One region of the Syntrophomonas erecta subsp. sporosyntropha genome, then DNA from elsewhere that is predicted to be linked to it. Evidence: predicted binding sites of a transcription regulator. Region 1 holds the regulator's gene; the other holds the start of a gene.
The links. Region 1 encodes CtsR, which represses protease genes until heat stress. Its sites were predicted from a motif close to AAGGTCAANNAAGGTCAAAT; they were not measured.
Positions count from the first base shown of each region.

Region 2: clpB (ATP-dependent chaperone ClpB) is a predicted target of CtsR. The motif match lies at 5,904-5,923, and genes of this name have one in related genera.

Region 1 covers NZ_AP042459.1:1,011,463-1,021,519, reverse strand. Annotated here, with positions in the region: gene ACZ5Q0_RS04880 (flagellar hook-basal body protein) at 1-345, shown strand, start outside; gene ACZ5Q0_RS04875 (WecB/TagA/CpsF family glycosyltransferase) at 525-1,277, shown strand; gene ACZ5Q0_RS04870 (cell division protein FtsA) at 1,292-3,421, shown strand; gene ACZ5Q0_RS04865 (CtsR family transcriptional regulator) at 3,853-4,296, shown strand; gene ACZ5Q0_RS04860 (UvrB/UvrC motif-containing protein) at 4,293-4,805, shown strand; gene ACZ5Q0_RS04855 (protein arginine kinase) at 4,817-5,872, shown strand; gene ACZ5Q0_RS04850 (ATP-dependent Clp protease ATP-binding subunit) at 5,887-8,364, shown strand; gene radA (DNA repair protein RadA) at 8,531-9,889, shown strand; gene disA (DNA integrity scanning diadenylate cyclase DisA) at 9,889-10,057, shown strand, end outside.
Region 2 covers NZ_AP042459.1:347,675-357,731, reverse strand. Annotated here, with positions in the region: gene ACZ5Q0_RS01640 (peptidase U32 family protein) at 1-272, shown strand, start outside; gene ACZ5Q0_RS01635 (DUF4911 domain-containing protein) at 244-444, shown strand; gene ACZ5Q0_RS01630 (peptidoglycan D,D-transpeptidase FtsI family protein) at 603-2,333, shown strand; gene upp (uracil phosphoribosyltransferase) at 2,423-3,100, shown strand; gene ACZ5Q0_RS01620 (MarR family winged helix-turn-helix transcriptional regulator) at 3,246-3,758, opposite strand; gene ACZ5Q0_RS01615 (acetyl-CoA hydrolase/transferase family protein) at 4,188-5,531, shown strand; gene clpB (ATP-dependent chaperone ClpB) at 6,132-8,729, shown strand; gene ACZ5Q0_RS01605 (damage-control phosphatase ARMT1 family protein) at 8,830-9,696, shown strand; gene ACZ5Q0_RS01600 (Na/Pi cotransporter family protein) at 10,046-10,057, shown strand, end outside.

The DNA.
Region 1 (10,057 bases):
AATGACTATGATGATTTTATTTACCTGGAAGGCGAGTTTAGTGTTGACTCATCAGGTTACATAACTATAAATGGTGAAGAGGCTGCCCGTCTTAAAGTAGTAAGATTTCCTGATCAGGAAGTTTTACAGAGAGTGGGAGGTACCCTTTTGACAACTGATCAAGAATACCAATTAGTTGATCAACCCGGGGTTTTGCAGGGGTATACTGAAGAATCCAATGTTAATGCAGTGCAAGAAATGGTTACTCTTATTAGTACTGTCAGAGCTTATGAATCATTACAAAAGGTAATTCAAGCAGAGGATGAGACTATTCGTACTGCTATCGAAGATATAGCTCGAGTGTAATTTTTTGGGGTGGGATGAAAAAACTATTATGTAAGATAAATATTAAATAATTTGCTTTATAATTTTCTGAAAAATCCTGCCTTTAGAAGCGGGATTTTTTTATGGGCCCGTATAGAAAAAGGAAAAACCGGGTATGAAAGCAAATAAGAAACAGATGAGTAATTTTAGGGAGAGACATTATGCCAGCGCATTTAAACCGTGCTAATATTTTAGGTTGTTTTATTGATGTGGTTACTATGGAGGAGGCTCTCTATAAAGTGGAGCAACTCATAAACCGGAAAACCTCATCACAGGTGATTACCCTTAATGCAGAAATAGTATACCAGGCTTACCATAACCCCGACCTTAGACAAATAATAAACCAGGCTGATCTAGTTACACCAGATGGTATAGGTATAGTCTGGGGAGGGCAAAAATTAGGTTATCCGGTAAAAGAAAGGGTTACCGGAGTCGACCTATTAGAAAAAATATGTGCCTACGCAGTGGAACGGGGATGGAAAATATATCTGTTAGGTGCGGCTCCGGGTGTAGCCGAAAAAGCCGGGCAAAATTTGCGGGACAAATATCCGGGTCTTAAAATCTGCGGGGTTAGAAATGGTTATTTTAAGAAAGAAGAGGAACCAGGGCTGATTAATGATATAAAAGCACAGCAACCTGATGTATTATTGGTAGGATTAGGAGCACCCCGGCAGGAATTTTGGATTAATCAGTATAGGGAAAGCATGCAGGTACCAGTAAGTATAGGGGTGGGAGGAAGCTTTGATGTTATTGCCGGCATCAAGAAAAGAGCTCCCTGCTTATTTATAAAACTTAACCTGGAGTGGTTATATCGTCTTATTACAGAACCGAGCAGGTTTAAACGGCAGTTAGCCCTGCCCCGGTTTGCTGGACTTATAATCAGGCAAAGATGGCATAATTTGAGACGGCGTTAATGGGGGGAGTAGGCATGGATAAAAACATTATCTTTGCCCTGGATATCGGTACTCGCAAAATTGCCGGGCTGGTAATGAAAAAGGATGCCGGCGGCTGCCAACTCCTGGATTATGCAATACAGGAGCACCCTACCAGGGCTATGCTGGATGGGCAAATTCATGATGTAGAAGAGGTTGCCAAAACCATTAAATCTATAAAAAAAACCCTGGAGGATAGACTGAAAAAACCATTAAAAAGTGCAGCAGTAGCAGCAGCAGGACGTTCGCTAAAAACGGCCCGGGGGAGTAGCCGTAAACAACGTTTTTCTCATCATGAAATTACCCGGGAAGAAGTTATGGCTCTGGAAGTAGAAGCCATACAAGAGGCTCAATATGTGTTAGCCCGGGAGGAAGCTGCTATTGGTGATAAAAGCAACTACTTTTGTGTAGGATACAGTATAATCGCCTACCAACTAGAAAATCAGAAAATTGGCAACCTAGTAGGGCAGGTTGGAACGGAAATAGAAACAGAGGTTATTGCTACCTTTTTGCCTCGGGTAGTAATCGATAGTCTATTTTCTGTCCTTAAGAGAGCAGGATTAGAAATATATAGCTTAACACTGGAACCAATCGCAGCTCTGTCAGTGACCATTCCCGCCAGTATGAGGCTTTTAAATTTGGCTTTAGTCGATATTGGGGCAGGAACTTCAGATATTGCCCTCGTGAGAAGTGGGACTATTAGTGCTTATGCCATGGTGCCTTGCGGGGGTGACGAAATGACCGAATATCTGGCCTCCCATTATCTACTGGATTTTAATGTAGCCGAACAGTTAAAGCGGGCCCTGTTAGATCAGGAAACCATAATGGTGTGCGATATTTTAGGGAATAATTTAAAATTAATTTCTGCTGAAGTTAAGCAGGTTTTACAACCAGTTACCCAGCAGCTGGCGAGAAGCATTGGGGGAAATATCCTGGAATTAAACGGGGAGGCACCTGATGCAATCTTATGTGTAGGTGGGGGGAGTTTGACCCCGTCTTTAATAACTAATATAGCTGAGGCTATTAATATAGCTCCTAATCGGGTGGGGACTAGAACCCCGCCGGACTTTATCCAAATCCAGATGGGGACAAACTATCCGGAAGGGCCAGAAGGAGTTACCCCTCTGGGTATTGCCTACCATTCGTGCACTATTCCCCCAGTTCCTTTTATTAGGGTGATTGTCAATGGTCGGGAATTAGCTTTGTGGAATATGGGAGAGTTAACCGTAGCTGCAGCATTACTTAGTTCAGGCATTTCCCTGACTAATATTTACGGTAAACCAGGTCTGGGTAAAACAGTCGAAATAAATGGTTATGTTAAGGTTTTCCGGGGTGAAATGGGTACCCCACCAGTAATAAAAGTTAACGAGCAGGATGCTAGTTTAGAAACTGTTATTCATGATGGTGACCAAATTGAATTTCATCCGGGTAGTGATGGTCAGGAAGCCAGGATTTTAGTAAAGGAACTGGTGCCTGGGGCCCAGGGAAAGGTGTGGGTAAATGGCGAATCCTTAGACCTTTACCCGGTGGTTAAGGTAAATGGTGTAATAGCCCGTCCAGACGATGAGGTACCTGATCGGGCGCGGGTTGAATTTAGACGAGCTAATAGCTTGGAAAACATTCTGGCTCTAGCTGGTATACCAGCTAGTATGCTGCAGGCGCGATCATTTAATTATTACTTAAATGGTCAGGGGAATGTTTTACAGTGGTCACCCTTGAAAATCATGGTAAACGGGGAAAATGCGGCTAGCCCAGAGGTGGATTTTGGTGCCCGGGTGGAATACAGTATAGGTTCATTAAGGCCTAGGATTCGTGATGTATTAGCTGACCAGCAAATGGCTAACATTGTGGTAATGGTAAATGGAGAGGAAATTAAACTACCGGGGAGTAGTATAGGCATTATTGTGAATGGACAACCAGCAGGTCTTGACGAAGAATTAATGGAAGGTGCTAAATTAATTATTGATCAAAAATCTAATCAGGCTATACTTAGCGATATATTTAAGGTGGTTGATGTTAAACCAGGATCTACGGGTAAGTTAGTAATGCAGGTGGATGGGAAGGAGGCCGGATTTACTACCCCTATTAACAGCGGAAGTGAAATTACTTTAAAATGGGAGGAGTAACTCTTACCCGGGTGGATATAAAGTTTAGGAAAAAGAGGGGATCCCCTCTTTTTTCTTTCCCGAGAATTATTAATACCGCTTACCGAAATAACCAATAAACACCAACTGATTACGATTTACCCAATAGAAAAAAATATTAACCGGTAACATTAATAACAAGCTATTAAGAAGATGGTTTGAATATTACCGGGTGAAGCCAAGATTAGCGATATTTTTGTAATTTTATAGGTAACCAAAGTCAAATAAAAGAGTTGGATGAATTAAGTTTTATCCGGCAAAATTATGGTTAAACTAAGAATATTGATCTTTGGTTAATTAAAGTCAAAGAAACTTAACTTATTTAATCTCCATGGGGTTTAATAGGATTTTACCTAAAGCGAAATTGCCAGTACAATAAAACAAAGGTCAATAAAAGTCAAAGAGGGAGATCAATGAAAAAAAGTCTGGCAGATAAAATCGAGCAGTATATTAAAGTCCTTATTGAACGAAGCGAGGAGAAACAGATTGAAATTCAAAGGGCCGAGCTGGCGGAAACCTTTAGTTGCGTACCCTCTCAGGTTACCTATGTGTTGAGTACCCGTTTTACCGAAAGTGAAGGTTATTTTACGGAAAGCCGTCGTGGTGGTAAGGGGTTTGTACGCATAACCCGTTTCCATAGTGGTCAGGAAATGTTATTAAGTTTAACTGATTTACTGGCGTTTATTGAGAAACTATTCGCTCGGGACTTTATTAGTGCTGATGAAAAAGAGATGTTAAAACATGTTGCCCAGCATGCTTTTAATGATATGGACATAGAAGAACGTTGTAGAATCTACCAGGCAGTGAAAAATGCACTTAGCGACTATATTAAATTAACCCGAAGGGGGTTGAAATGATGTACTGTGAGGAATGTAAGCAGAAGCCGGCTAATGTACACTTGGCCCAGGTGTTTAATGGCAAAAAAGTGGAAACCCATCTTTGCGAGGAGTGTGCAGCTAAGAAGGGTATATTGATGTTTAATATGGGCAGTAATTTTTCTATCCCCAATCTTTTAGGAAGTTTTCTGGGGCATAATTTCAATTTACAGGGAGTAAAAGCCCCCGCTGAAACTACCCGGTGTCCCCATTGTGGTATGAACTTTATGGACATAACTCAAACTGGTAAGCTTGGTTGTGCTGAATGCTATACTGCGTTCGAACAGGAGTTGGAGCCAACTTTACGCCGGATTCATGGTAATAGTCGGCATGTTGGAAAAATTCCGGCCCGGGGAGGGGAAAAAGTACTGCTTAAAAAGCAGGTAGATAGTTTGAAAATCCAGTTACAACAGGCAGTTGCTTGTGAAGAATATGAAAGGGCTGCTGAAATCCGTGACTCCATTAAAGAACTTGAGAAAGAACTTGATTAGGGGGGGAAGGGATGAAAGGAAACGATCTTTTAAATAATACTTTCGTAAAATGGATGGAATCAGGCCCGGAATCTGATATAGTCGTCAGCAGCCGGGTACGATTAGCCCGTAACCTTAGAGGTGTACCATTCCCTCACCTGTTGAATGATGATAGTGGTCAAAAGTGTCTTGATCAGATTAAAGCGGCCTGGAGTAATAATGAAAATGCTCATCCGAAGGAACTTGAATACATGGCATTTAATCAGATAACTGATCAGGACCGGCAAATTTTAGTGGAAAAGCACCTTATAAGTCCTAATCATGCCAGGTCTGACCGGTTTTATCATGGGTTGTTGGTTAATGCAGAGGGGTCTATGGCTATTATGATTAATGAAGAGGATCATCTGCGTATCCAAGCGATATTACCAGGATTACAGGTGGAAGAATGCTATAAGCGGGCCCACAATATTGATGATGACCTGGAACAGAAACTTAATTTTGCCTTTGACGAGCGCAGGGGCTATCTTACTTCTTGTCCTACTAATGTAGGTACAGGTATGCGGGCTTCGGTCATGCTGCATTTGCCGGCTATGGTTATGACTGGGCAGATCAACCAGATAGTCCATAATATAAGCCAGTTAGGTATGGCTGTGCGTGGTATGTATGGTGAGGGCACTGAAGCCTTAGGAAACTTCTTCCAGATATCCAATCAGATTACTCTTGGTCAAACTGAGGAGGATATTGATAGTAACCTAACTACCATTACTCGTCAAATCCTCGAACAGGAACGTATTCTAAGGAATAACATGCAGAATCAGATAAAAATACAACTGGAAGACCGTATCGGAAGGGCTTATGGCATCCTGACTAATGCCCGGATGATAAATTCTAATGAAGCCCTATCTCATTTATCTGATGTGAGGTTAGGGGTCGAAATGGGAATGATAAAAGACATTAAATCCTTTGCCCTTAACGAATTGGTTGTTGCTATCCGTCCTGCGCACCTGCAAAAAAGAGCTGGGCAGGAAATGGATCCCCTCCACCGTGATAGTAAGAGGGCCGAAGTAATTAGAGAAAAACTGTTATAAGGAGGCGAGCGGATATGTTTCGTAGGTTTACCCAGAGAGCACGTAATGCGGTTATTCATGCCCAGGAGGAGGCCCGTCAATTAAATCACCCGGCTATCGGAACTGAGCATATTTTGCTGGGATTACTTCGTGAAGGTGAAGGGGTAGGGGCCAAAGCCCTTCTAAGTATGGGTATAGATCTGGAAAAGGTTCGTGAGGAAATTGTTAGAGTGATTGGTAGCAGTAGTAATGTTGGTGAACCGGCTGATGGGGATTTACCAGTTACCCCCCGGGCTAAAAAGGTGTTTAACCTGGCTTTTGATGAAGCCCGTCTTCAGGGGGTCAATTATGTAGGTACTGAGCACCTTCTGCTGGCACTGTTAAGAGAGGAAGAGGGCGTCGCTGGTCAGGTTTTGATGTATATGGGAATACGATTGGATGCTGTTCGGGAACAGGTGTTGAATTTACTGGGCGGAGAGATACAACCAGGTCACCATAATATGTTCTACCAGGAACCTTCCAACCAGTTTACTCCTCCTGCCAGTAAAAGAAAGGCAAAAAGCAAAACCCCAACTCTAGATTCGTTTAGTCTTGATTTAACCCAGGAGGCTATGGAAAGCCGTTTAGATCCAGTGATCGGACGTAATAGTGAAATTGAGAGACTAGTTCAGGTCCTTTCCCGTCGAACCAAGAATAATCCTGTACTAATAGGGGATCCGGGAGTTGGCAAGACTGCCATAGTAGAAGGTTTGGCCCAGCGGATTATCGAGAATCAGGTGCCGGAAATACTAAGCAATAAAAGAGTGGTCTCTCTAGACTTATCTTCTATGATTGCCGGTACTAAATATCGGGGTGAATTTGAGGATCGTCTTACTAAAATAGTTAATGAGATTAAAAGTGCTGGAGATGTAATCATTTTTATTGATGAATTACACACTATAGTAGGAGCTGGAGCCGCCGAGGGGGCTATAGATGCAGCTAATATACTAAAACCTTCTCTAGCCCGTGGAGAATTTCAATGTGTAGGGGCTACCACATTGGATGAATACCGGAAGCATATTGAAAAAGATGCCGCTTTAGAGAGACGCTTCCAGCCCATCGTAGTTGACGAACCTTCTTCGGAAGAAAGCATTGAAATTCTTAAAGGTTTACGGGATCGTTATGAGGCTCATCATGCCGTTAAAATAAGCGATGAGGCTATAGAGGCGGCGGTGCGATTATCTTCACGCTATATCAGTGATCGCTATCTGCCTGATAAAGCTATAGATCTTATTGATGAGGCATCTTCCCGGGTCAGATTAGCTAATTATGTCTTGCCTGATGATCTTAAAGAAAAGGAACGTAAACTAGAAGAACTTATTAAAGAAAAAGAAGAGGCCATTAATGCCCAGGAGTATGAAAGTGCTGCTCATTTGCGGGATGAGGAACAAAATCTGAAGGATGAGATCGAGAGCAGGCGTAAAGAATGGATAAATAAGCGCAGCATGGCTATGAGCACGGTAGGGGAAGAAGAGGTTGCTGATATTGTCTCCAGTTGGACTGGTATACCGGTAAATAAGATGGCCGAGGAGGAAACTGAACGCCTGGTACATCTGGAAGAAATCTTGCATGAAAGAGTGGTCGGCCAGGATGAAGCAGTTAAAGCAGTTTCCCGGGCAGTGCGCCGGGCCCGGGCCGGCTTAAAAAACCCCCGCCGTCCCATTGGTTCATTTATTTTTCTGGGGCCTACCGGGGTAGGAAAAACTGAATTAGCCAGAGCTCTGGCCGAGGCTATGTTTGGCAGTGAAGATGCCATAATTCGTCTGGATATGTCTGAATATATGGAAAAGCATGCTGTATCCAGAATGATCGGTTCACCTCCGGGTTATGTCGGTTATGATGAGGGTGGTCAGTTAACGGAAAAGGTACGTCGTAAGCCGTATTCAGTAATATTGCTGGATGAGATCGAAAAAGCTCACCCGGATGTTTTTAACATCTTACTACAGGTTTTAGAAGATGGGCGGTTAACTGATGGACAGGGTAGAACGGTTGATTTCCGTAATACGGTAGTTATCATGACCTCCAACGTGGGAGCTGAATCAATACGTAACGCGAAGAGAGTCGGATTTACTAGTGACCATAGCCAGGAAGCAGATTATAATAAAATGAAAGACCGGATGTTGGAACAGGTGAAGCACACTTTCCGCCCAGAGTTTCTTAACCGTATCGATGAAATCATTGTCTTCCAAAGTTTAAGTGAGGAAGAACTTAAAAACATTGTAGATCTGTTACTGGCTGATCTTAGAAAAAGGGTACAGGAGAATGAGTTTGAGATTAAGGTCACCGATTCAGCGCGTAAACTGATCTTAAAAGAAGGGTACGATCCTGGCTTCGGGGCCCGTCCTTTGAAGCGTGCTATCCAGCGATTAGTCGAAGATAATGTTTCCGAAGAGATTCTTAAAAAGACCATACAGCCGGGAGATACTATACTTGTAGATGCTAATGATAACGGCATCCAGATAAAAAAAGAATAGGTTGTTAGAAGATGGCAGGAAGACGATACAACCTCTTCCTGCCTTATCTTTACATAATGGAATGTCCAAGTTAAACAGCTATTTCCTCTAAAAGCTAGAGGGATATAGCGTTATTTTTTAGCCAAATAATCCTTGGATTGTTTATAATGATGCAAAGGTGGGTTTTATGGCGAAATCTATAAGCAGATTTGTCTGCACGGAATGTGGGTATGAAGCTTCCAAATGGTTGGGGAAATGTCCGGGATGTGCTTCCTGGAATACCCTGGTGGAAGAATCAGTCCCGAAGAAAAAAGCTGGCCAACCAGAAGTGCGAATTCCAGCTGTTCCCCTGGACTCGGTTAGCGGTGATGCTGTCTATCGCTACAGCAGTGGGATAGGAGAGCTGGACCGGGTTTTGGGAGGCGGAATAGTACCGGGATCGTTGGTACTTATCGGCGGTGATCCGGGTATAGGTAAATCTACTTTACTGTTACAGGTAGCTGACCATGTAGCTAACACTGATAAGCGGGTTATATATCTGTCTGGGGAAGAATCTCTTCGTCAGATACGGCTGCGGTCCCTGCGTCTGGGAATAAATAATGCCAACATTTATTTAGTCAGTGAACAAAATATTGAATTATTGGCAGACTATTTGCGTGATATTAACCCTGCTTTGGTAATCATAGATTCGATTCAGACCGTTTATACCTCCGGGGTATCATCTATACCGGGTAGTATAGCCCAGCTTAGGGAATGTACCGCACGTATTACTGATCTAGCTAAAAAAACCGATATCCCTGTTTTTCTGGTGGGTCATGTAACTAAAGAAGGTTCCCTGGCCGGTCCCCGGGTATTAGAACACATGGTAGATGTAGTTATTTATTTTGAAGGAGAAAAAAATTTTACCCTGCGTATGTTGCGAGGGGTAAAAAATCGGTTCGGTTCTACAGATGAAATTGGTCTTATGGAGATGAGCGGACAGGGATTAGTGGAAGTATTAGATCCAGCTTATGTTTTTTTAGGCCATTCATCCAGTGCTAGCAGTGGGGTTGCTATTGCGGCCAGCTATGAGGGGAGCCGGCCGGTGCTGGTGGAGATCCAGTCATTGGTAGTATCCTCCGGGCCAGGCTATGCCCGGCGGATGGCTTCGGGAATAGATCAAAACCGTTTGGCTTTGATCATAGCTGTTTTGGAGAAAAGGAGGGGGTATCCCCTGGCCTCCCATGATGTTTACCTGAAAGTAACTGGAGGTCTCTTTACTAGGGATCCATCAGTAGATTTGGGAATCGCAGCTGCTATAATCTCCAGCTATCGCGAGAAGACACTTCCCCGGGATACTATATTTATAGGTGAATTAAGCTTGTCTGGTCAGGTGCGTTCTGTGCCATTTTTAGAACAACGTCTTAAAGAGGCTGATCGGATGGGATTTAAAAGAGTAGTTCTTCCCCGCAGTGCATCTGCTCGGGAAGGACTTCCTGGTTCTGATTTTGAAATTATAGAAGTGGAAACCATTGATGATTTTGTAGAAACTATTGCGGAGGGATGATGTTGGTGGAAGAAATCTACCAGAGTAGTTTTCGAAAATATTTGCAGATGCTGGCTCCGGGTACGCTTTTTAGAGTAGGTATTGAAAATATTTTGCAAGCGAATACCGGGGGATTGATAGTGGTAGGAGATTCTCCTGAAGTAATGAGAATAGTCAGCGGTGGTTTTA
Region 2 (10,057 bases), 660 kb from region 1:
TTGCCCGTGGATACCATAGCAATAAGCATTGTATAGAAGTAGAACAGAGGGCGAATTTTGGTCCCGGAGATTATCTGCAATGGTTACTGCCTGGAGGGAAAATACAGGATTTTAGTTTACAAAATATTTATGATCTGGAAGGGAAGCGTATGGACCGTGCCCGGCATGCGCGACAACGGGTACTTATACCATCCGCCCAGCCAGTTCCCGAGTATTCTATTCTAAGAAGGGTCGGTGAAAGCTATGCAGGACAACGTTCTTCTGAAGATTGATCCGCGCCATATTGATATGCTGACCAAACTGATGGAAGCTTATGAATACCTGGGGGTAGTTACTACCCTGGACCGTTCCCAGGGCCTGGTAATAATAAGGGGCACGGTGGATACCTACCCGGAATTGGTGAAAATACTTTCCCGTATGCCATTTCCTTTAGAGATTTTATAACCAGGTTTTAAAATTGCAGAGTCTAATGTGGATTTTCGGAAATATAGTTGATTAACCCGCATAGAATAATAGATATAACTGGTTTTTTAGAATATTCATGAGAATAAGCATATCCCCGAGAGCCAATCCTAACTTAAAGGGCTTGAAGGGGTTTTTTTATGCGTATTAAAAGAATAATTATCCTGATGGGATTATTCCTTTTTATATATTTAGCCATGGCAGGAAACTTAGCCTACTACCAGCTAGTTCGCGGTCGGGATATTGCCCGGCAGGCTGTGGCTATGCGCAGTGAACAAATTGCTTTAAAAGAATTTTCCCGGGGGGATATTCTAGATCGTAATCTACTTCCCCTTTCTGGTGGGCGCACTTCTGTAGCCGTTTACTGCCTTCCCCGGGAGGCTTTAAAAGCGGCGAAGCCAAGTAAAAACAATAAATTGACTAATGAAAAGGTTCTGCAGGATGTAGCGTTAGCCCTGGCCCAGGCTATTAATGGTCTTGATCCCCAGGCAGTAGAAAAACAGCTGACCCAGGCGCTAAAGCGTGGCTACCCTTTAGTACGAATTGCTTCTGATCTGGATGGATTATCTATAGCTAACCTGGAGTCACAAAAACTACCCGGGGTGGTGGTAGCCCCAATTATAAAACGCTACCAGGAAGACGGGATGTGTGCTCATATAATAGGTTATGTAAGTGGTATTGATCCGGTGGCAGGACAGGCAGGTATTGAACGTACTTATAACAATATTTTGTCTAATAACCCTTCTAGTCCTGGGCTGGTTACGGTTTTGGATGCCCGGGGGGAGGCTATAAAAGGTCTCATGTTTAAGATTCGCCGGGAACAGGAAGAACATCATGCTTCAGTAGTGCTAACTATAGATAAGCAAATCCAACAGATGGTGGAACAGGCTATGAAGGATAAAGTTTATAAAGGGGCGGTAGTAGTAATGGATGTAGATAGTAAAGAAATACTGGCCATGGCTAGCCGTCCGGTATTTAATCCTTACGACATTAGTAAGGCACTACAGGGGGAGGATGCGGTTCTTACTAATCGGGCTTTAAGCCGTTATCATCCTGGTTCCCTTTTTAAAATAGTGGTGGCAGCAGCAGCTATAGAAGAAAAAAAGGTATTATTACAGGAAAAATTTAATTGTGAGGGGTCTTTTAAATTTAGTGAGCAGGTCAGCATTTCCTGCTGGAAGGAGTATGGTCATGGAACCGTTGATTTTGTGCAGGGGTTTGCTTCTTCCTGTAATCCTACTTTAATTGAAGTCGGGCTGCGGGTGGGAAAAAATGATTTACTCCGGTATGTTGAAAGACTTCATCTGGAAGATGAGAACATAATAGGGATGGGTAAATACAGGGCCGGAAGTTATGTGTCGATTAATCCCGGACCGGCTGCTCTGGGTAATGCTAGCCTGGGGCAACAGGGGGTTATGTTAACTCCTTTGCAAATGACTTCGTTGGTAGCTACCATAGCTGATGATGGTCAATGGAATCACCCCTCCATAGTACGTTATACTCAAGATTACCAGGGGCAGAAAAATCGGCCGGTTACCCGGCGTAAAGAGCAGGTGCTTAGTATATCAACAGCTAAAGCACTACAAGGATTAATGGAACAGGTGGTGGAACAGGGAACCGGCAAAAATGCAGCGATCAATGAAGTTAAAATCGCCGGTAAAACAGCTACTAGTCAGACCGGGCGTTATACAGAACAAAACGACGAGGTTTTAAATACCTGGTTTGCAGGGTATTTTCCTGCTGATAATCCTAGATGGGCGGTAGTCGTTATGGTAGAAGAAGGAATATCAGGATCGCAAAGTGCAGCTCCGGTATTTAAGGAAATCGCCGGGGGGATACTTAATTACTATTCAGTCAATGATGTCCGTTAACGGTATTTAACGGGTTTGCGAAAGGATTGCTCCCGGTGATGTCGAAATAATAGAAGGTTTGCTCGAAAAAAAGAGAAAGGAGGGAAAGAATGTCTGAAATCAAATTGATTGATCATCCGGTAGCCAGTACTTGTGTTAAGGTCTTGCGTAACCGGAAAACTATGATTAAAGATTTTCGCCAGGCTATGAATATACTAGGATTACTGCTGGCGGTGGAAGCATGTCGGGATTTAAAAACGGTGGAAGAACAGATAGTAACTCCTCTGGATACCGGAGTTACATGTAAATATGTTAGGGACGAACGGGTACTATTGGTTCCGGTATTAAGGGCTGGACTAGGGTTAGTAGATAGTTTTATAACTTTATTACCGTCAGCCCGTATATCTCATATTGGCATGTACCGGGACCATGAAACTCTTGAAGTCAGGCCTTATCTAAATACTACTCCGAAGAATGGTGAGGAATTTGACCATATAATTGTACTTGACCCTATGCTGGCTACTGGTAACAGTGCAGTCCAGGCCCTGGAATTTCTTATGCAGCAAGGCTATAAATCTGAACAGATTACTTTTGTATGTGCATTAGCTGCACAACCAGGCCTCAACCGGATACAGGACAAATTTCCTGATATTAAAATAATAACTGCTGCTATAGACCCCGGTTTAAACGAAAAGGCCTACATTGTTCCTGGCTTGGGTGATGCGGGAGATCGCTTATACTGTCGTAATTACCGCATCGTTAGTTGTACTATGCCGGATTTTAATTAGTTTTCAGATTAGTACTCTGGGGATGGAAGGTATTGCTAGCATGGGGATAAACTTACGATATGGTAAGGAATGGCTAAGGGGTATAAATTACATAGATCAATTAGCATATATACAAATAGCCTGGTTAGTGGCCAGGCTATTTGTTTCAAATCGTTTGTTTTGCTTTGTCAATGCTTTGACAAACTATATTAAGACCTTTTACAAAGTCTTCCTGAATGGGTCCCAGGTCTCTTTTTAGTTGATTGTTGAAATCCTGGCCCAAGGTTATAACCTTGTCAGCCAGATCGCGACCCTTATCGGTAAGGAAAAGGCGTATCACCCTGCGGTCTTGACTACAAAGCCTGCGTTCGACCAGACCATCTCGTTCCAATTTGTCAACCATAGTGGTTAACGATGAATTCTCAATATGGGCGCGATTACCTATTTCAGAGAGGGTCGATCCATCTCGTTCCAGAAGTGTGAAAAGCACAAAGGATTGGGCCAGGTTGATGCCGAATTCATCTAGCTCATGTGTGATGTGTTTTTCCACTTTTTTCAATGTCGATTTGAGAGAATAGCAGATGAATGTTGTAAAATCTTCCATACTAACTCCTTCCTCCAAGTTATGTTTTTGTTTTTTATTTTGATAATGGACAATATGCCCGGTAATAAATCGCATAACTTTTATGCATAGGCAGTCGGTCTTTTTCGGCATCAATCATATTCTACCACTAAAGACTATCCCCATGTGAACAATTTAACTAAATAAAGATAACCCATAGTGAATTTCATTCAAAAAAGCAGATAAATTTCATAAAATACGGGAGAAACACTGTAATGTTATTTATTAATATATAAAGCAGCAGTTGGTATCGTTTTTCGCGAAAAATGTTTTTTAATAAACTTAAAAAGGGACTAGCAATGTATTTAAGGGAAACTCCTTATAGCGATTGTTAAGAAGGTATCATTTGAAATATAAGGGTCATTACACTGGTAGAAATACGGTATAATAGGATCTGGGTGCAATTTAGTAGGGCTTTTAAAAACGTTCTGGTCGCCAGATTAGCTGCCCGAATATGTGCAATAATTGAAGGAGAGTGAGTAGTTAATGGCGGATCCTAAGTACCAATATAAGCAGAAACTTACTACCCCTGAGAATGCTGTAAAACTGGTGGAGTCAGGAGATCTGGTTTTTTACAGCGAGTTTACTATGTTCCCGGAAACACTTGATAAAGCCTTAGCAGGTCGTGTCAATGAATTGATCGATGTAACTATTCGCGGAACATGTCTGTCCCAGATACCTGAGGTGATAAAATCTGATCCAGAACAGAAACACTTCATTCTGGAAGATTGGCATTTTGGAGGATCATCACGGCGTCTGGGTGATAAGGAGCTTTGCTATTATATTCCATTCACTTATCATCAGGGGCCTCGGGTAGTGCAGAACTATGAAGAAGTCGATGTAGCCTTTATAAAAGTAGGATCTATGGATGAGTATGGATTTTTTAACCTGGGACCTTCTAATTCCATTACCTCATACTATGTGAACAAAGCCAAAAAAGTAGTGTTGGAAGTAAACTCGTGTATTCCAACCTGTTTAGGTGGAAATAGAGAGACCATTCACATATCCAGGGCTGATCTGATTATAGAAGCGGATCCTATTCCACTTTTTGAACTGCCCAGTGTTGTTGCCGGCGAGACAGATTATAAGATATCTGACTTGGTAGTTAATGAAATTGAGGATGGAGCCTGTTTACAGCTTGGCATAGGCGGTCTACCTAATGCTATTGGGGAAAAAATAGCTGCCAGTGATTTGAATGACCTAGGGGTCCATACTGAGATGATGGTGGATTCCTTTGTTGACATGTATGATGCGGGGCGTATAACCGGGGCTTGCAAAAACATTGATAAATATAAAATGGCTTATACTTTTGCCATGGGAACAGAAAAATTGTATAAGTTTTTAGATAAAAACCCCCTGTGTGCTAGTTACCCGGTAGATTATGTTAATGATCCTAATGTAATTTCCCTTAATGATAAAGTAATGGCTATCAACACGGCTTTGGAAGTTGATTTATTTAGTCAGGTATGTTCGGAAAGTGCTGGATTCAGACAAATATCTGGAACTGGCGGTCAGTTAGATTTTATCATGGGAGCCTTTCGGTCCCATGGAGGTAAAGGTTTTATCTGTCTTAATTCTACATATAAAGATAAAAAAGATCAGCTGCATTCGAGGATAAGACCGTCCCTATCACCTGGTACTGTAGTGACAGTGCCCCGTTCTATGGTGCATTATGTGGTTACTGAATACGGCATAGTACAGTTAAAAGGAAAGTCTACCTGGGAAAGGGCGGAAGCACTGATAAATATTGCTCATCCAAATTTCCGGGATGAATTGATAAAGGCTGCTCAGGAGATGAGAATTTGGAAACGTACTAACAAGATCGAGTAGTTTTAAAATTAGAAATAACTGCCTATTATTACCGGTTGGTCAGCACCGCCCGTATGTGGTGCTGACCTTATTTACTTTTATCTTATCTAATCTTATATAAATATAATGCTCCTGTTATAAAATTTTTTACCTATCCACCCTAGACTAATCTTGTTCCACCAAGCTAAATAGCATATCTTCGGAGAAAAATCCTTTATGGGGACATTCCTATATACCCATATGGTTTGCCATGAAATATCCCATTAAATTTTTCCAAAATTTTATCAGGTCGTTGTGCTTCCAAATGGTCGGCTTATTTATCACACCCTGACACACCCTGGCAGTACCCTGTTTTTCGCCCAAACAAAAATTTGGCGGATAAGGCTATTTACCTTTTGACCTTTATTGACTAATAGGAAAAATAGAAATATAATCGGGATAGGATAGAAGAGTTGAAATATAGATTTTTTAGGGAGTTGTTACCTTTCTTCAGAGTTTTATGACTTTCATTGACAAATACCCCAAACCCCGGTGTAGTCATAATAGTGGGGTAACGATAGAACCAACCGGGGTATTCCCGTGTCCTTGTTTCTAAAATTATGAAAAAATGAGGTGAGAAGCATGAATATTGAAAGGTTTACCCAGAAATCCAGCCAGGCATTGATGCAGGCCCAACAATTGGCAGCAGAAAAGCACCATCAAGAAGTTACTGGTAAACACCTTCTGGCAGCCCTTTTAGATCAGGAGGGAGGGCTTACGCCTCGTCTCCTTGAACAGGCTGGGATTAATGTACCTGTTCTCAAACAGCAGGTTGATCAGTTGTTGGACCGAATTCCGGCGGTATATGGGTATGAAGGTTCGATTTTTATAAGTAGTTCTTTATCCAGGGTTCTAATCCAGGCTGAAAAAGAGGCTCAAGGTTTAAAAGATGATTATATCAGTGTGGAGCATCTGTTGTTAGGCTTACTCCTGGCTGGGGAAAACGATTTGCGTAATCTTTTCCATAATTTTGATTTAAACCGGGAAGGTTTGCTGGCTTCCTTACGGTCGATACGCGGTTTGCAACGGGTAAGCAGCGATAACCCGGAGGATAGTTATGAAGCTTTAGAGCGTTTTGGGCGAGATCTTACGGTTATGGCGGCAGAGGGTAAGTTGGATCCGGTAATTGGAAGAGATGAAGAAATCCGCCGGGTTATTGAAATCCTATCCCGTCGGACTAAGAATAATCCAGTACTTATTGGTGAACCAGGGGTAGGGAAGACTGCTGTAGTCGAAGGTCTGGCACGTAGAATTACCAGCCAGGATGTTCCGGAGGGGTTGAAAGACAAACGCTTAATTGCTCTTGATATGGGGTCATTGGTAGCCGGAGCTAAGTACCGGGGCGAATTTGAGGAACGGCTTAAGGCAGTATTAAAAGAGGTAGAACAGGCCGGGGGGCGTATCATTTTATTTATTGATGAGCTCCATACAGTAGTAGGGGCCGGGGCGGCCGAAGGGGGCATGGATGCCAGTAACATTTTAAAACCTATGCTAGCCCGGGGAGAATTACGGGCTATTGGTGCTACCACTCTGGATGAATATCGTAAGTATATTGAGAAAGATGCGGCTTTTGAACGCCGTTTCCAGCCGATTATGGTTGATCAGCCCACTGTGGAGGATACCATTTCTATTCTGAGGGGATTAAAGGAACGTTACGAGGTTCATCATGGGGTCAGGATTAAGGATTCGGCTCTGGTGGCGGCAGCATTACTCTCCGATCGGTATATCTCCGATCGATTCCTGCCTGATAAAGCGATAGATTTAATGGACGAAGCCGCCGCCCGGATTAGAACCGAAATTGATAGTATGCCGGCGGAGTTGGATGATATTACCCGGCGGATCATGCAATTGGAGATTGAAGCGGCTGCGCTGGATAAAGAAAAGGATCAGGCTTCAAGAGAACGGCGTGAAAATATATTAAAACAATTGCAGGATTTACGTGGTGAGGCAGATAGTATGAAGGCCCAGTGGGAAGCGGAAAAACAGGCTATCTCACGGGTAAGGCAAATCAAAAAGGAAATAGAAGCCTGCCGTACGGAAATGGAGAAGGCGGAGCGAAATTATGACTTGAATCGGATTGCTGAATTAAAATATGGTCGTTTGAATAATTTAGAACGAAGCTTACAAACGGAGGAAGAAAAATTGGCTGGTCAAAAGGACGGCGAAACGCTCCTTAAAGAAGAAGTGGATGAAGAGGATATAGCTCGGGTAGTAAATCGCTGGACGGGCATACCGGTCAGCCGGCTGATGGAAGGGGAAAAGGAAAAACTGCTGAATCTGGATGAACTGCTGCACCAAAGGGTGATAGGGCAAGAAGAGGCTGTTCGGGCAGTGGTGGATGCGGTTTTACGTTCCCGGGCCGGCCTTAAAGATCCTAACCGGCCGGTGGGAAGTTTTATCTTCCTGGGGCCTACCGGAGTAGGAAAAACGGAATTAAGCAAAGCCCTGGCCCAGGCGCTTTTTGACGAGGAGCGCAGTATGATTCGTCTGGATATGTCGGAATATATGGAAAAGCATAGTGTAGCCCGTTTAATTGGTGCTCCTCCGGGTTATGTCGGCTATGACGAAGGAGGTCAGCTAACTGAAACTGTACGGCGTAAGCCCTACTCGGTCTTGTTGTTTGATGAAATAGAAAAAGCGCATAGTGATGTATTTAATGTTCTTTTGCAGATATTGGATGATGGGCGTTTAACTGATGGTAAGGGCAGGACGGTTGATTTTCGCAATACCATAATAATCATGACCTCTAATGTGGGTAGTCATGATATATTGGAATACCAGGCTCATGGTGGCGATTATCAGGAAATGAAAGATAGAGTAATAGGATTACTGCACCATCATTTCCGGCCTGAATTTTTAAACCGGATTGATGAAATTATCGTTTTCCATGCTCTTGACAAAGACCAGATTAAATCTATTGCCGAACTTTTACTTAAGAATTTAGCCTTACGGTTTAGAAAAAATTTACAGGCTCATCTCAAATGGGACGAGAAGGCTTTAGATCTAATAGCTGATAAAGGTTATAATCCTAACTTTGGTGCCCGACCCCTGAAACGCTATATTCAGCAGGAGATTGAAACTTTGCTTTCTCGAAAAATTATCGGTGGAGAAGTGGAATCAGAAGCTATCGTATTACTATCTGCTGACCGAGGACATATCGTAGCTCAGATACAGAAGTAAAACATTGCAAGTATGGTATGGTAGGTATGACTCTGGACAACTTTTGACCATACTTACCTTCGGTTAGATATATTTAATACCACCGAACTGGAGGATTATCATGCAAACTTATCTTGATTGTGTGCCGTGTTTTGTCAGGCAGACAATTGATGCGATGAGGATGGTTACCAATGATCCTGCTCTGCAGGAAAAGGTAGTAAAAAAGATACTTTTGGAGACTGCGGAACTGGACTTTAAAGAATCACCCCCTTATATGGGAATGATTATTCACCGTTATGTGCGTGAATTTACTGGTCTTAAAGATCCGTACAAAGAAGAAAAGGACAGGTTTAACCGGGCGGCTTTGCATATGTATGCTCAGCTAAAGGAGACTACACTTAGTTCGCCTGCCCCCTTTACAACGGCAGTGAAGCTGGCTATTGCCGGTAATATTATTGATTTTGGGGTTACTGCCCAGATAAGTGAAGAACTGGTGGAGAAAACAGTGGAATTTTGCCTGGAACAGGATTTACCTTCATCTGCAATAGAGCAGCTTAAAAAAGGTATTACCCGGGCTAAGAAGATTATGTTTTTGGGTGATAATGCAGGCGAAATTGTATTTGATAAACTGCTGATTGAGCAGATGCCTTTAGATCGGATAGTATATGTAGTAAAAGCTAGTCCAATAGTAAATGATGCTACCATGGAAGATGCAGTTGCTACTGGTCTTACGAAACTGGTAAAGGTAATTGATAACGGAACGGATGCTCAGGGTACCATCTTAAAACAATGCTCGCCCGAATTCTTAGATGAATTTGAAAAAGCAGATTTAATCATTGCTAAGGGGCAAGCCCACTACGAAACTTTAAATAAAGCAACAGGGAAAAATATATTTTTCCTCCTTAAAGTAAAATGTCCGGTTCTGGCTAGGGATATTGGCTGTAAAAAGGGGGAAATGATGGTAAAACAAATAGGGGGTAAGTTTTAAGGGGAGTTTTTTAAACTTCCCTTTTTTGTATGCGCCTGGAAAGGCGTTGACTATTCGGCGAAAGTCCGTTTCAGTTAAATGCCATGGCGATTTTTGTTGTATAGTATAATAAGTGAGGAAGTTTTTACTGACAGCAAAATGGTTACTTACGGTCCTATTATACTGGTCCTAGGGAAATATTAAGATAGATCTGTTTAGTGAAAAAAGAAAACCAATTTTTGATAAAGGTTTTCTTTTAATGATGTTTTCTTATAATAATAATGGGTGTATAGTGTTTGCTAGACATAATTAATATATTTTTGAATATTCGCTCGACAGTTTACGGCAATATTTCGGGAGGAGCTATATAATGACAGTTACG